DNA from 4 places in the Rahnella sp. RcJ3 genome. Region 2 is predicted to be linked to each of the others. Evidence: predicted binding sites of a transcription regulator. Region 2 holds the regulator's gene; each other region holds the start of a gene.

Region 1 (3,150 bases), on a different contig from region 2:
CAACCCGACGGGGCTTTTCGCCAACGGCGTCAGCCCGTGCGCCACCAGATCACCCAGCCCGGAGGCCATAATGATGCCGATCAGCGCCGCCACGAACGCCATAAATGGCAGGATGGTTTTGAGCACGGTGTCGATGGTGTCGCGCCCGGCCTGGAATAAAACGGCTACGCCGGAGCCCATCCCCATCCCGACTTTCGCCAGCAGGCCGTCGCTTTGTTCGGTAATTTTTTTAGTGGTGTCGTAGTCGCGTCCTGCCGCAGCCGGTGCGGGTTTAGCCGCTGCGCTTACCGGCTCAGCCGCCTCTGCGCTTTCCAGCACGATGTCATGCTCACGGACACCGGAAACATAAATGTCTTCGGTAATAAACTGCGCCAGCGGGCCTGATTTGCCGGTCGAATGGATATTAACCGTCGGGATGCGTCGCTTTGGGTAGATGCCGCAGCGCAGCGTGCCGCCACAGTCGATTACCGCCACACCGATTTCCTCTGCCGGTGGCTCACCTTCTTTAAAACCGTCTACCGTTTCCCAGCCGGTCAGTTCTGCCAGCTTGTCGACAATCGCCGGGCGGGTGCCCGCCGTGATATACATCACTTTTTTGCCGGGTACCGCCTCAATCAGCAACGGACCACCCCAGCCACCTTCACCCCGGTTAATGCGAATCGTAACGCTCATTTTCTGCTCCGCTTTTTAGAATTTGACCTGATTAGAATTGAACCTGATTACAACTGAACCTCACGATCAAGCTGAATGCCCATCTTGCGTTCAAAGATGCGGGTGGTGAGATCCGTTACCCAGCCGCGGAAGAAGTTAGTCACCATACCGACCAGGAAATAACTGACGGCCAGCGGCCCGAGCGGTAATCCCAGCGTGGTCAGTCCGCTGGCAACGCCGAGATACACAAACAGTTCGCCGGGGTTAATATGCGGGAAGAGTCCGTTCATGGAATGGCAGCTGTAGGAGCCTGCGGCGTAATAGCTGGGTTTGTAGATTTCAGGCATAAAACGCCCGAGGCTGAGGGTCATCGGATTGCAGAAAACAAAGGTGCCAATCACCGGTAACAGCAGATAACGTGAAACCGGATTTCCGGCACAACGCTGCGCCAGACGTTCGATCCGCCGCTGTCCGACAAACACGATCAGCGCGTTCATGACGACCAGCAAACTAATTAAGAGAGGCAGAATGCCGGTGACCATGCCGACAAACACCTCTCCCCCTTTTTGAAACAGGCCGATAAACCACTCGGCACCGTGCGTTATTACATCGATCATCATCTTCTCCTGTAGGGATACGTGGGTTTAAGCTTTCATGTTTTGTTACTCCACGCTGAAAATATAATCATATTGAATTTATATTAATTATATATTGATCACATTTTGAAAGTTTAATCTTTCAAATTGAAAGATAGATGTTCGAAGGAGTAGCACAGGCAAAGAAAGAAACGGGAGGGAAGGGAAAGAGGCGGGCCGGAGGATCGCCCCCGGCCGCTGATTTTTAAGAAATTACAGAAAGGAAAGCAGTAAACCGGATCACGCGGATACCGTAAAGCCGAGCATCATGCCGGTGTCTTCGTGTTCCAGCAGATGACAGTGCGCCATGTAAGCATGTTGTTTATCCGCCAGATGATTAAAGCGCACCAGCACTTCGCTGCGGGCGCCTTCAACGCGCACGATGTCCTTCCAGCCCTGACGATGGGGCGCGACCGGCTGACCGTTTTCAGAAAGAATACGGAACTGTGTGCCGTGGATATGGAAAGGATGCAGCATCATGTCGCCTTCGCCCGAAAGGGTCCATTTCTCATACTGGCCTTGTTTCACATCGAAAGCGGGCAGGTTCATGTCGTAGGCTTTGCCGTTAATTTTGTTGCCCTGCATGAAATCATAACCACCGGACGATTGACTCATGTCCATTCCTGCCATACCGCCATGACCGTCGTGACCGGAACCGGACATACCCGGCATTGCGGCCATCCCGCCCCCGCCGTGATCCATGCTCATGCCGGCCATCGCCTTGTGGCCATAACGTTTCATCAGCGCCGCCATACCCTGCTGATCAAGCTGCGGATCCATCATCAGTTGCAGCCAGCGGGTCGGCAGATTATCCACTGACACCAGCGCCGGAAGCGGCAACAGCGTGTCCGGCAATGAACTGCCGCTTTGGGTCAGCGTCGGCTGAATGCGTAACACCGGCAACGGTTTGTCGAACGGTGCCAGCGTCATGCCCATTTGCTTCACCGGCAGCGTGACCAGATCAAAGGCTTTGCCATCGCTGCAATCAATCAGCACTTCAAAACGCTCGCCCATCAGCAGCGGCAAATCGCTGACTTTCACCGGCTCAGGCAGGAAACCGCCGTCACTGGCGATGACATACATCGGCCGCTGATCGCTGGTGGCGATGTGCAGCGAACGTGCATTACAGCCATTGAGTAAACGAAAACGTACCCAGCCACGGGAAATTCCGTGCTGCGGATACACCGCGCCGTTGGTCAGCATGTGTTGCCCGAACCAGCCGACGGCGGCGGTCATGACGTCCATCTGATAATCGATTTTACCGGCGTCGTTCAGGCGCTTATCCTGCAAAATGACCGGAATATCATCCACGCCCCAGCGTTTTGGGATCTGCAACAGATCACTGCTTTCATCTTCGATCAGCACCAGCCCGGCGAGCCCCATCGCCACCTGATAACCGCTGGTCTGATGCGGATGCGGGTGGAACCAGCAGGTCGATGCGGGTTGATCAAGTTGCAAACTGACTTTGCGATTCTGGCCGGGTTCGATTAATCCCTGCGGCCCGCCATCCACGTCACCGGGAATTTCCAGCCCGTGCCAGTGAACGGTGCTGGCCACATCCAGCCGGTTATTGATGGTGACGCTGACCGGTTTCCCACGACGGATACGCAACGCGGGGCCGAGAAGATTACCGTTTACGCCCCAGGTTTCAGTGTTCACGCCGGGCAGAAACTGGCTCTGCCCGCGCTGTAATGTGAGCGTAATGGCGCTGCGGATATCCGGTTCGAGCAATGCCGGGATGGGCAATGCCGGGCGGTCAGCGGCGAGCGCGAAGCGGCTCCAGCCGGGCAGCATACTGGCGGCGCCCATCAGGGTCGTCCACTTCACGAAATCGCGTCGGTTCATTTTTCGGTCCTTTTGAAGG
Region 2 (3,150 bases):
CGGTGATAAAGAATATCGTCGGCAATCACCCGAAGACGGGTGGAAATCACCTGTGCATTTCGGCGGATAACCGCTTCGGCATGGCTTTCCTCCACCAGTTTCTGCACTTCTTCCGGCTGATGCAGGCTCACTGTAATGTGCTCCTGCAAATCGAGCGCCACCTGAAAACGCTGAAACAGCCGCTTATGGTGATGATGATGTCCGTGCTGGGGCAACATGTGTAATTGCTGATAAAGCAGGGCAATCAGGTCGATAACCTGCTGCTGGCGGGCTAGCAGTGGGGGTAACGCGGTTTCGGGATCGGTGTGTTGCGTCAGCAGGCTGTACTTGGCTTCGAAATAATCCGCGAGTTGCAGATAGAGCTGGCTGAGTGTTTCGCGCATCGGCTGTTCTTCCGAAATACGAAACCACGCCCAGTTAAACAATCCGTACCAGGCTGTGCCAGCGGCGAACAACACCGGGGCCTGCCACATCGGGCGCACGCCCACCATACTCAGCGTGAAGATAGTCGCCACCAGCGCACCGGGCAGCAGGCGCGCATGCAGCGGGCTGATTTCACCGGTGACGCCGAGCAGTAACGCCAGCGACAGCATGATCAGCGGCAGCGGTATATGCCAGCTTTCGAGCATCAGTTGCAGCAGAAGGCTGCTCACGGCAAAGAGTGAACCGCCGACGAGCAGGCGTTTGAAAAAGCGTTTATGCGGGGTATCCAGACCGGCGATGTTACAACAGGCCGGGCAGAGGGAAAACAGCAGGCCCATTTGCAAATTGCCAAACAGCCAGCAAATGCCAACAGGTAAGCACAACACCAGCGTCTGGCGCAGCGCGTAGTTCACTTCAGGATGGTAAAACAGTCTTCGCCATAGCGTCATGGGTAAAGCTTAGCCCATAAAAAAGGCGCGACAGTGTTTTGCCGCGCCAATTTTTGAGGGATTAACGTGTGCCGTAAACGACAATCGTTTTACCGTGTGCGGAGATCAGGCTTTGATCTTCCAGCATTTTGAGAATGCGTCCGACTGTTTCACGTGAACAACCGACGATTTGGCCAATTTCCTGGCGGGTAATCTTGATTTGCATCCCGTCCGGATGGGTCATTGCATCAGGCTGTTTAGCCAGATTGAGCAAGGTTTGAGCGATACGACCGGTAACGTCAAGGAAGGCAAGGTTGCCGACTTTCTCTGACGTCACTTGCAGACGGTTGGCCATCTGCGCGGAGAGACGCATCAGAATATCCGGGTTAACCTGAATCAGCTGGCGGAATTTTTTATATGAAATTTCAGCCACTTCACAGGCAGTTTTAGCACGTACCCAGGCACTGCGTTCCTGACCTTCTTCGAAGAGTCCCAGCTCACCGATGAAGTCACCTTGGTTAAGGTAGGACAGTATCATTTCCTTGCCTTCTTCATCTTTAATCAGGACAGCAACTGACCCTTTCACGATGTAGTAAAGCGTTTCGGCTTTTTCACCCTGGTGAATCAGCGTACTTTTAGAAGGATACTTATGTATATGACAGTGAGACAGGAACCATTCAAGAGTCGGGTCTGTTTGTGGCTTGCCGAGAACCATTTGCTATTATCCTCTGTTGTTATCGCTGCCCAAAATCACAGGGCTCAGAGTTCCCTGTACGGCACTTCAAATCCAAAGCGCCCTTTCAGCATATAACTCTCCAGAAATGCTGCAAGCGGATGTCGGAGTGCAACAGCCTGTTTATTGCTGTCATCACCGTGGGTTCTGTACTTAAACCGCAAAAACCGTCACCGCAATTTACTGGAAAGTATGTTTCGGCTTTGTTTGTAGCACAGGTTTGAGATGCTGTCTTCTGTTGTCTCGCTTCAGCATGATGGCGATCGGGTTACGTTGCCAGATTTTAGGTGAAAGGGTACTCTGAGAGCAGATTTCGACAAGTTTATTCACCGGGAGAATAGTTCATGCATGCACGTGTCAAATGGGTTGAAGGACTGACATTTTTAGGTGAGTCTGCATCGGGTCATCAGATTTCAATGGATGGAAACGCGGGTGATAAAGCCCCAAGCCCGATGGAAATGTTACTGATGTCCGCAGGGGGGTGTAGTGCAATCGACGTGGTGTCAATTTTGCAAAAAGGTCGTAATGACGTGCGTGATTGTGAAGTGAAGCTGACCTCACAACGCCGCGAAGAAGCGCCGCGTCTGTTCACTCACATCAATCTGCATTTTATCGTCACCGGTAAGGATCTGACCGATAAGATTGTTGAACGTGCGGTCAGCCTGTCTGCCGAAAAATACTGTTCTGTGTCTCTGATGCTGGGGAAAGCAGCCACAATCACCCACAGCTTTGAAGTGATTGCAGCCGAATAAAGTTTACTCGATCTTCTTGCCTTCCATCAGGCGCTGCACCAGCGGCGCCATGATCAGCTCCATCGCCAGCCCCATTTTGCCGCCCGGCACCACCAGTGTTTTGATGTGCGAGATAAACGACCCTTGCAGCATGGCCAGCAGATACGGGAAATCGATGTCATCCAGTCCCTGAAAATGAATCACCACAAAGCTTTCATCCAGTGACGGAATGGCTTTGGCGGCAAACGGGTTCGAGGTGTCGATGGTGGGTACCCGCTGGAAATTGATGTGTGTGCGGGAAAACTGCGGCGTAATGTAATTGATATAGTCATCCATCGAACGCACGACGGAATCCATCACCGCTTCACGGGAATGCCCGCGCTCGCCGGTATCGCGCACCAGTTTCTGGATCCATTCGAGGTTGACGATAGGCACTACGCCGACCAGCAGGTCGACCTGCGCGGCAACGTCAATTTTGTCCGCCACCACACCACCGTGTAACCCTTCGTAAAACAAAATATCCGTCGGTTCCGGCAACGCCTGCCACGGCGTAAAGGTACCCGGCACCTGATTGTAGGGAACGGCTTCGTCATAAGTATGCAGATACTTACGTGAACGGCCAGTGCCTGTTTTACCGTATTCGATAAAGCTTTTTTCCAGCAAACCAAAGTCATTGGCTTCCGGCCCGAAGTAGCTGATATGACGTCCCAGATCGCGCGCCTTGCGTATTGCCGCATCCATTTCAGGACGGGTGAAATGATGAAAACTGTCGCCTTCCAGTTCCGCCGCACGCAAACCAAGCTGCTGAAATATTTTACGAAATGCCACGCTGGTG
Region 3 (3,150 bases), on a different contig from region 2:
GCAGGGTATCAAGTTGTTTGATTGCAGCTTCGGCATCAATACCCAACTGTGCAAAGCGTTCTTTGGCAAGTGTCCATGCTTGATCGATAGATGAAGTCATACTGCGAGTTCCTCATTGACGTGACAGAGCGCCTGAAAACGGCGCCAGTGAATAGCGAAATCCGCGTGAATACGTGGAATGTAGTGGTGTTGCTCAAAATTCGTGGCAACAATGCGACGAAATTCAGCGGTATCTTTGACGGCGTTTAACGCCATCAGCTGGCAGCCGATATTGCCAAGCGTTGAAGCTTCCACCGGGCCTGCGCTGACGCTGACCTGACAGACATCAGCACAAAGCTGATTCAGGAACTGGTTCTGACTGCCGCCGCCAACGATGTGGATATCTTCCAGCGGTGTCCCTTGTAAATCAGCAAGTTGCAAGGCGATTTTGCGATACAACATGGCAAGGCTGTCGAAAATACAACGCGCCAGTTCAGCTGGCGACTCTGGCACCGGATCACCCGCCTGACGACAGGCATCGCGAATGGCATCCACCATAGAGGGGGGATTGATAAAACGATCTTCGTTCGGGTTAATCAGATAAGTGAACGGCGTGACGTTTTTAGCCAGCGTGATTAATGACGGTAAATCCTGGATGTTCAGTTCGCGGCAAACCCGCTGGAACAGCCATAAGCCCATGATATTGCGCAACACCCGATAGCTGCCGTCGATACCGCCTTCGTTGGTGATATTGTCGTGGAGTGCCTGGGCATGGTTAAAAGCGTGCGGGCTTTCAATGCCCATCAGCGACCAGGTGCCGGAACTGAGATAGGCGCTGTGTGAACTGGTCAGCGGGGCGGCAACCACCGCGCTGGCGGTATCGTGCGTTGCGACGCTGAATACCGGTACGCTGCGTCCGCGAGGGCTTTTCCACAGTCCCGGGGAGTTACCCGGCTGTGTAGGTTTTTGCAACCAGCGGCGCGGCACACCTGCAAGTTTCAGCAAATCTTCATCCCAGTCACCGGTGGCGAGATTGAGCATCTGTGTGGTGCTGGCGTTGGTGTATTCCCAGTTCAGTTTTCCGGTGAGGCGGTAAAGGAAATAATCCGGGATCATCAGCATGTGGGCTGCTTTACTGACGATTTCAGGCTGTTGTTCGCTCAGCGCGCGCAACTGGTAAAGTGTGTTAAACGGCATGAACTGAATGCCGGTTTTCTGGTACAAATTCTCGCGGCCAAACTGCTGTTCCATCCGCGCCATCACGCCTTCCGTGCGGTTGTCACGATAAGCAACCGGCAAGCCGACCCGCTGCCCCTGTGCATCAAGCAGGACATAATCCACTCCCCAGGTATCAATCCCGATACCGTCAAGCTGAACGCCGGACGCGTCGAGGCGATTCAGCCCTTCAAGTATGTGTTTCTCCAGCGCATCAAGGTCCCAGGTATCGTGGCCATCAACGCGGATCAGGTTATTAGGAAAACGGTGGATTTCTTTCAGTGTCAGCGTCGCTGCCGGATCGGGATCCTGACGGGTAAACGTCGCCAGCATCACCCGGCCGCTGGAAGCGCCGAGGTCAATAGCGGCAAGATGGTGTGTTCTCATAGCGGCCATTCCTTATTGAATATGTGGCCAGTGTAGGGGAGGTGCCTGAGGGACACCTTCCGGTGATTGCCACCGGTTTTGGCGGGATGGCAGCATTAAAAAGGTAGATGCGAGGCAGATCACATAACGGTTCAAAGCTGACTGAAACAGGGTTTTGCCGCGCCGGAGTAAACCGGAATACGCGATTGTGATCTTTGCCGCAGATCTGCATCACGACAGGCTGAATCTTTGAAATATGACCGTTTATGGCGCTTTTACTGCCGTGGTTTGAAGGCAAAACCGCAGGGCGCAGGGTAGGGTTGGTTCCCGAAGCACAAGGATTTTGAACCGGAGGTGATACATGACGTTACTGAGAGGTGATGATTATTTTGCGGCACCTGAGCTGACTGTGACGGTTGAGCGGCGGCTTCCGCAAGATGTATTCCCGGAGCACTACCATGATTTCCACGAAATTATGCTGGTGGAAAGCGGATCGGGTGTGCATATCTTCAATGACAACCCTTATACACTGACGGCCGGTACGGTCTGTTTCGTGCGCGCCAGCGATCATCATCTGTTTGAAAATGTGGATAACCTGCGGCTGACCAATGTGCTGTTCCGCTCGCCGAAGGCGTTCCGGTTCATTCAGGACGTCGGCCACTTCCTTCCTCAGGAACATCACTATCAGTCACAGGTCCACTGGCAGCTCAGTCCGTGCGTGCTTCAGCAGGTACTGAACTGCATCACCCAGCTTGCAGCGTTGCCTGACAGTGTTGAAATGGAACACATCGCGACCCGTGAAAGTCTGTTTTTACAACTGCTGATCCTGCTTTATCAGGACTGTTTCCAGTCACAATTGCGAGATACCTCGGAAAACAGGGTCAATCAACTTTTGCAATGGCTCCAGTCGCATTACAGTGAGGACGTCAACTGGACCGAGGCTGCAGAACGTTTTTCGCTGGCGCTGAGAACATTACATCGTCAGATGAAGCATTACACCGGCATGACGCCACAGCGGTATCTCAACCGACTGAGGTTGCTGGAGGCGCGCCGTCGTTTACATCATAGCGATCAAAGTATTACCGACATCGCCTATGCCTGCGGCTTCAGTGACAGTAACCACTTCTCGACACAGTTTCGTCGGGAGTTTTCGGTGTCGCCAAAACTCATGCGTGATCAGTTGCGTTAAACGGCACCTCTCGCGGTTTCCGGTATTCTTACCTGAGAACTGCCTCGTTTATTTTGTCGTCAAACGGGTTTGAGATTGCATCTATGTCATTGAAATTGAATAAAAATGACTTCTTCCTGACCAAAATGAATTCGGTCGTGGTGGCTGAACGTCACCCGCAGGCCGACTTTCCGAGTCATGACCATGATTTTGATGAACTGGTCATTGTCTGGCGTGGTAATGGTCTGCATGTCTGGAACGACATCCCTTATCCCATCACCTGTGGTGACTTGTTTTATATTAATTCGCGGGACCGGCATAGCTATGAGTCAGTCAATGAACTGGCACTGGATAATGTGCTGTTTTGCCGTGAGCGTTTCGGGCTGGCAGCCGACTGGTCGCAATTATTACCGGGTGAAAAT
Region 4 (3,150 bases), on a different contig from region 2:
GTCATGACGTATTTCAATGTACGTTGCGACCAGTTCGGCCTTGGATTCGAAATTGTTGTAGAGGCTTTTTTTGGCGACACCGGCACGTTTGATGATTGCGTCAATCCCGGTCGCAGCAATGCCGTTGTTATAAAACAGAACCCGGGCGGCACCGAGAAGCCGGTCGCGGGCGCTTTCAGGAGAGGAGTCTGTGGTGGACATTTTTTTACTCGTGTTGTTCATCTTGCTGATAGGTATACCAGTCTACCTACTCAATGTAAACACCGGCTGAGAATAAGAAAAAGTGACGACTTAACCGTGCCTTTCGTGTGGGAAACCGCCATAATCCGCTAAAAGTTGTGGAGAGACAGCAGGTTGAGGTCATCTGCGGCAGGCAGAATTATTGTTAACTTCCGGAGGGATAAAAATGCTTCATGAATGGCTCAACGCCTTGCACGTGATTGCGGGCGTATTGTGGATTGGCGGCATGCTGGCGATGGCGCTGGTATCGATGGCCTGTTCGCGGACATCCGGTACTGCGGAAAGTGCAGGGCAGACGTTGTTATTGGAAACCGTGCGCAAATGGACGCGCAGTGTCACCAGCCCGGCGATGATCCTGTTGTGGGTGGCGGGCATCGTGATGATCGTCAGTTATGGCAAATTCCCCCATGCCTGGCTGCTGATAAAAATGGTGGTGGTGCTGGTTCTCTCCGCGCTGCACGGGCTGCTTTCCGGCGATTTACGTCGTCGCGCCACCGGTCAGCCGGTGAAAGATTTCGCGCTGGTGCGCAACGCCAGCGCGGTGATTATTGTCGGTGTGATCCTCATTGGTATTTTGGCGATAATCAGGCCTTTCTGACATCCGGTTTCCCGCAAAACTCAATCCACGTGAAAGCGTGGATTTTTTTATGACTCGCCGTTCACCAGCGCAATCAGGGTGCAGGGCACCGGCGGAATATTGCCTTCCTTTAAAATTGTCAGCGAATGGTTTTCGCGCACGGCAAACGATCCCAGCCCGATAATAACCAGCATCAGCGGAGCCGACAGCAGCATAATCGTCCATTAAAAAGCCCGCAAATTTGCAGGCTTCTTTTTATTGCTTATTGTGCAGAAAACAAAATACTTATTTTTTCTTATAAACGTCAGCAGTACCGTGAATTTTATTGTTGGTATTACCGGAGGTTAATACAAATACATCGCCGCCTTTTTTATCGGCTTTCTTAGAAAGATCTTCAATGGCGCCGGACTGCGAGGTTTTATTTGAGGTGGTCACAGAGCCGACTTTGGTATACTCAGAAGCCACTTTTTCAAAATCTATTTTCTTCATTAATTCAGCAGAATAAGTGCTGAAAGAGACACAGCCCATCACAGCCACTGCCAGCAGAGCTTTAGATATTTTCATGTAATCCTCAGATTTTAAATTGCCCAGTAAATTGAAGGAAAGTAATAGAAAGCTGTTTATTTAGTGAAACCCTGTTAATCAATAACTCACTGTTTAAAAGAGTGAGTTATCACTGCCATTTAGTAATAGACAAGGAAGTCAATAATTACAAGGAGGGAAGAAAAAATTAAGCAACCGGTGCGGTTTTTAGTCTTTTGTGCCGGAGGTTTTGTACACAGTAATAGCAATCACATACTTTTCGTTTCGCCTGCGCATGTTATCCATCTGTTAACCCCCGTCCGAAATATGTTTCATTGCTAATAATTAACTTTGAAGCAGATCACATTTATGCTTTTCCCCTGCACGGGCAGATTGTCACGGGTGAAAAAGCCTCTGATAATGTTACCGATAACATGTTACCGGTAACATTGCGGATAAACATGAACAGGGTGGACATAACGAATAAAACCACTGACCCGTCTTTCGCGTTTTTTAACCAGTCGAGGAGCGCAACCGTGAACAATGATCAGAACCGAATTTATGTGTTTATGGGCGTATCAGGCAGCGGAAAATCAGCCGTCGCCAACGCCGTGGCACACCAGCTTTCCGCCGGTTTTCTTGACGGCGATTTCTTACATCCCCGCAGTAATATCCTGAAAATGGCCGCCGGTGATGCCCTCAATGATGACGACCGCGCGCCGTGGCTGGCCGCCCTCAATGATGCCGCGTTTGCCATGCAGCGTACCAATAATGTGTCGGTCATCATCTGCTCGGCATTGAAAAAACGTTACCGCGATCGTCTGCGCGCAGGCAACGCCAACCTGTCTTTCATCTATTTACAGGGCGAATTCCCGGTCATCGAAGAACGCATGGCCGCACGCAAAGGGCACTTTTTTAAATCGCAGATGCTGATCTCACAGTTTGCAGCACTCGAACAACCTGGCGCTGAAGAAAGTGACGTGATCACCATCGGCATTCACCAGCCGCTTGATGCGGTGATTGCAGAGACCCTGCAACACATCCGTAGTTTTCAGCAACAGGAGCATTGCGCGTGAATACAGTGACTTTAGTCGGTACTGCAGCAGGCTCCGTGTTGCTGCTGCTTTTTCTGGTGATGAAAGTGCGTATGCACGCGTTCGTCGCGCTGATGCTGGTGTCGATTGCCGCCGGGATTTTCTCCGGCATGCCGGTCAATACCATTGCCGACACCATGCAGAAAGGCATGGGCAGCACGCTGGGTTTTCTGGCGATTGTGGTGGCGCTGGGGGCGATGTTCGGCAAGATCCTGCATGAAGTCGGCGCACTTGACCAAATTGCGGCCCATTTACTGAATCGTTTTGGCAAAAACAAAGCCCATTATGCTCTCGGGATTGCCGGGCTGGTTTGCGCCTTGCCGCTGTTTTTCGATGTGGCGATTGTGCTGCTGATTGGCATCGTGTTCGCGGTGGCGCGCCGTACTGACGGCAACATCGTCAGGCTGGCGATCCCGTTATTTGCCGGTGTCGCGGCAGCGGCGTGTTTCCTGCTTCCGGGGCCGGTCCCGATGCTGCTGGCGTCGCAGATGAATGCCGATTTTGGCTGGATGATCGCCATCGGTCTGGTGGCCGCGATTGCCGGCATGCTGATCGCCGGTCCGCTGTACGGCAATTTTATCAGCCGTCATGTCAGCTGGCCGATGCCTGTTGAAGAAAATGCCCCGACGCTCAACAAAGATAACCTGCCGTCATTCGGTTTCAGTCTGGCGCTGATTTTGTGTCCGCTGGTGTTGGTGGGAATGAAAACCATCGGCG

Evidence for each region. The regulator CRP, encoded in region 2, controls carbon source genes, mostly activating them, when cyclic AMP is high. The targets are predictions, from matches to a motif close to ATGTGANNNNNNTCACAT.
Region 1: DXU84_RS10230 (PTS glucitol/sorbitol transporter subunit IIC) is a predicted target of CRP. The motif match lies at 1,355-1,372, and genes of this name have one in related genera.
Region 3: rhaB (rhamnulokinase) is a predicted target of CRP. The motif match lies at 1,689-1,706, and genes of this name have one in related genera.
Region 4: gntK (gluconokinase) is a predicted target of CRP. The motif match lies at 1,689-1,706, and genes of this name have one in related genera.

Annotation. Positions count from the first base shown of each region.
Region 1 is NZ_QSNX01000006.1:171,935-175,084, forward strand. Features, by position in the region: gene DXU84_RS10225 (PTS glucitol/sorbitol transporter subunit IIB) at 1-672, opposite strand, end outside; gene DXU84_RS10230 (PTS glucitol/sorbitol transporter subunit IIC) at 720-1,268, opposite strand; gene cueO (multicopper oxidase CueO) at 1,527-3,131, opposite strand.
Region 2 is NZ_QSNX01000014.1:100,756-103,905, forward strand. Features, by position in the region: gene DXU84_RS18250 (YccS/YhfK family putative transporter) at 1-872, opposite strand, end outside; gene crp (cAMP-activated global transcriptional regulator CRP) at 934-1,566, opposite strand; gene DXU84_RS18260 (OsmC family protein) at 1,929-2,336, shown strand; gene DXU84_RS18265 (phosphoribulokinase) at 2,340-3,150, opposite strand, start outside.
Region 3 is NZ_QSNX01000016.1:18,645-21,794, forward strand. Features, by position in the region: gene DXU84_RS19050 (L-rhamnose isomerase) at 1-100, opposite strand, end outside; gene rhaB (rhamnulokinase) at 97-1,581, opposite strand; gene rhaS (HTH-type transcriptional activator RhaS) at 1,922-2,749, shown strand; gene rhaR (HTH-type transcriptional activator RhaR) at 2,833-3,150, shown strand, end outside.
Region 4 is NZ_QSNX01000007.1:12,262-15,411, reverse strand. Features, by position in the region: gene DXU84_RS10745 (TetR/AcrR family transcriptional regulator) at 1-201, opposite strand, end outside; gene DXU84_RS10740 (CopD family protein) at 407-838, shown strand; gene DXU84_RS25000 (hypothetical protein) at 886-1,032, opposite strand; gene yahO (DUF1471 family periplasmic protein YahO) at 1,103-1,381, opposite strand; gene gntK (gluconokinase) at 1,876-2,415, shown strand; gene gntU (gluconate transporter) at 2,412-3,150, shown strand, end outside.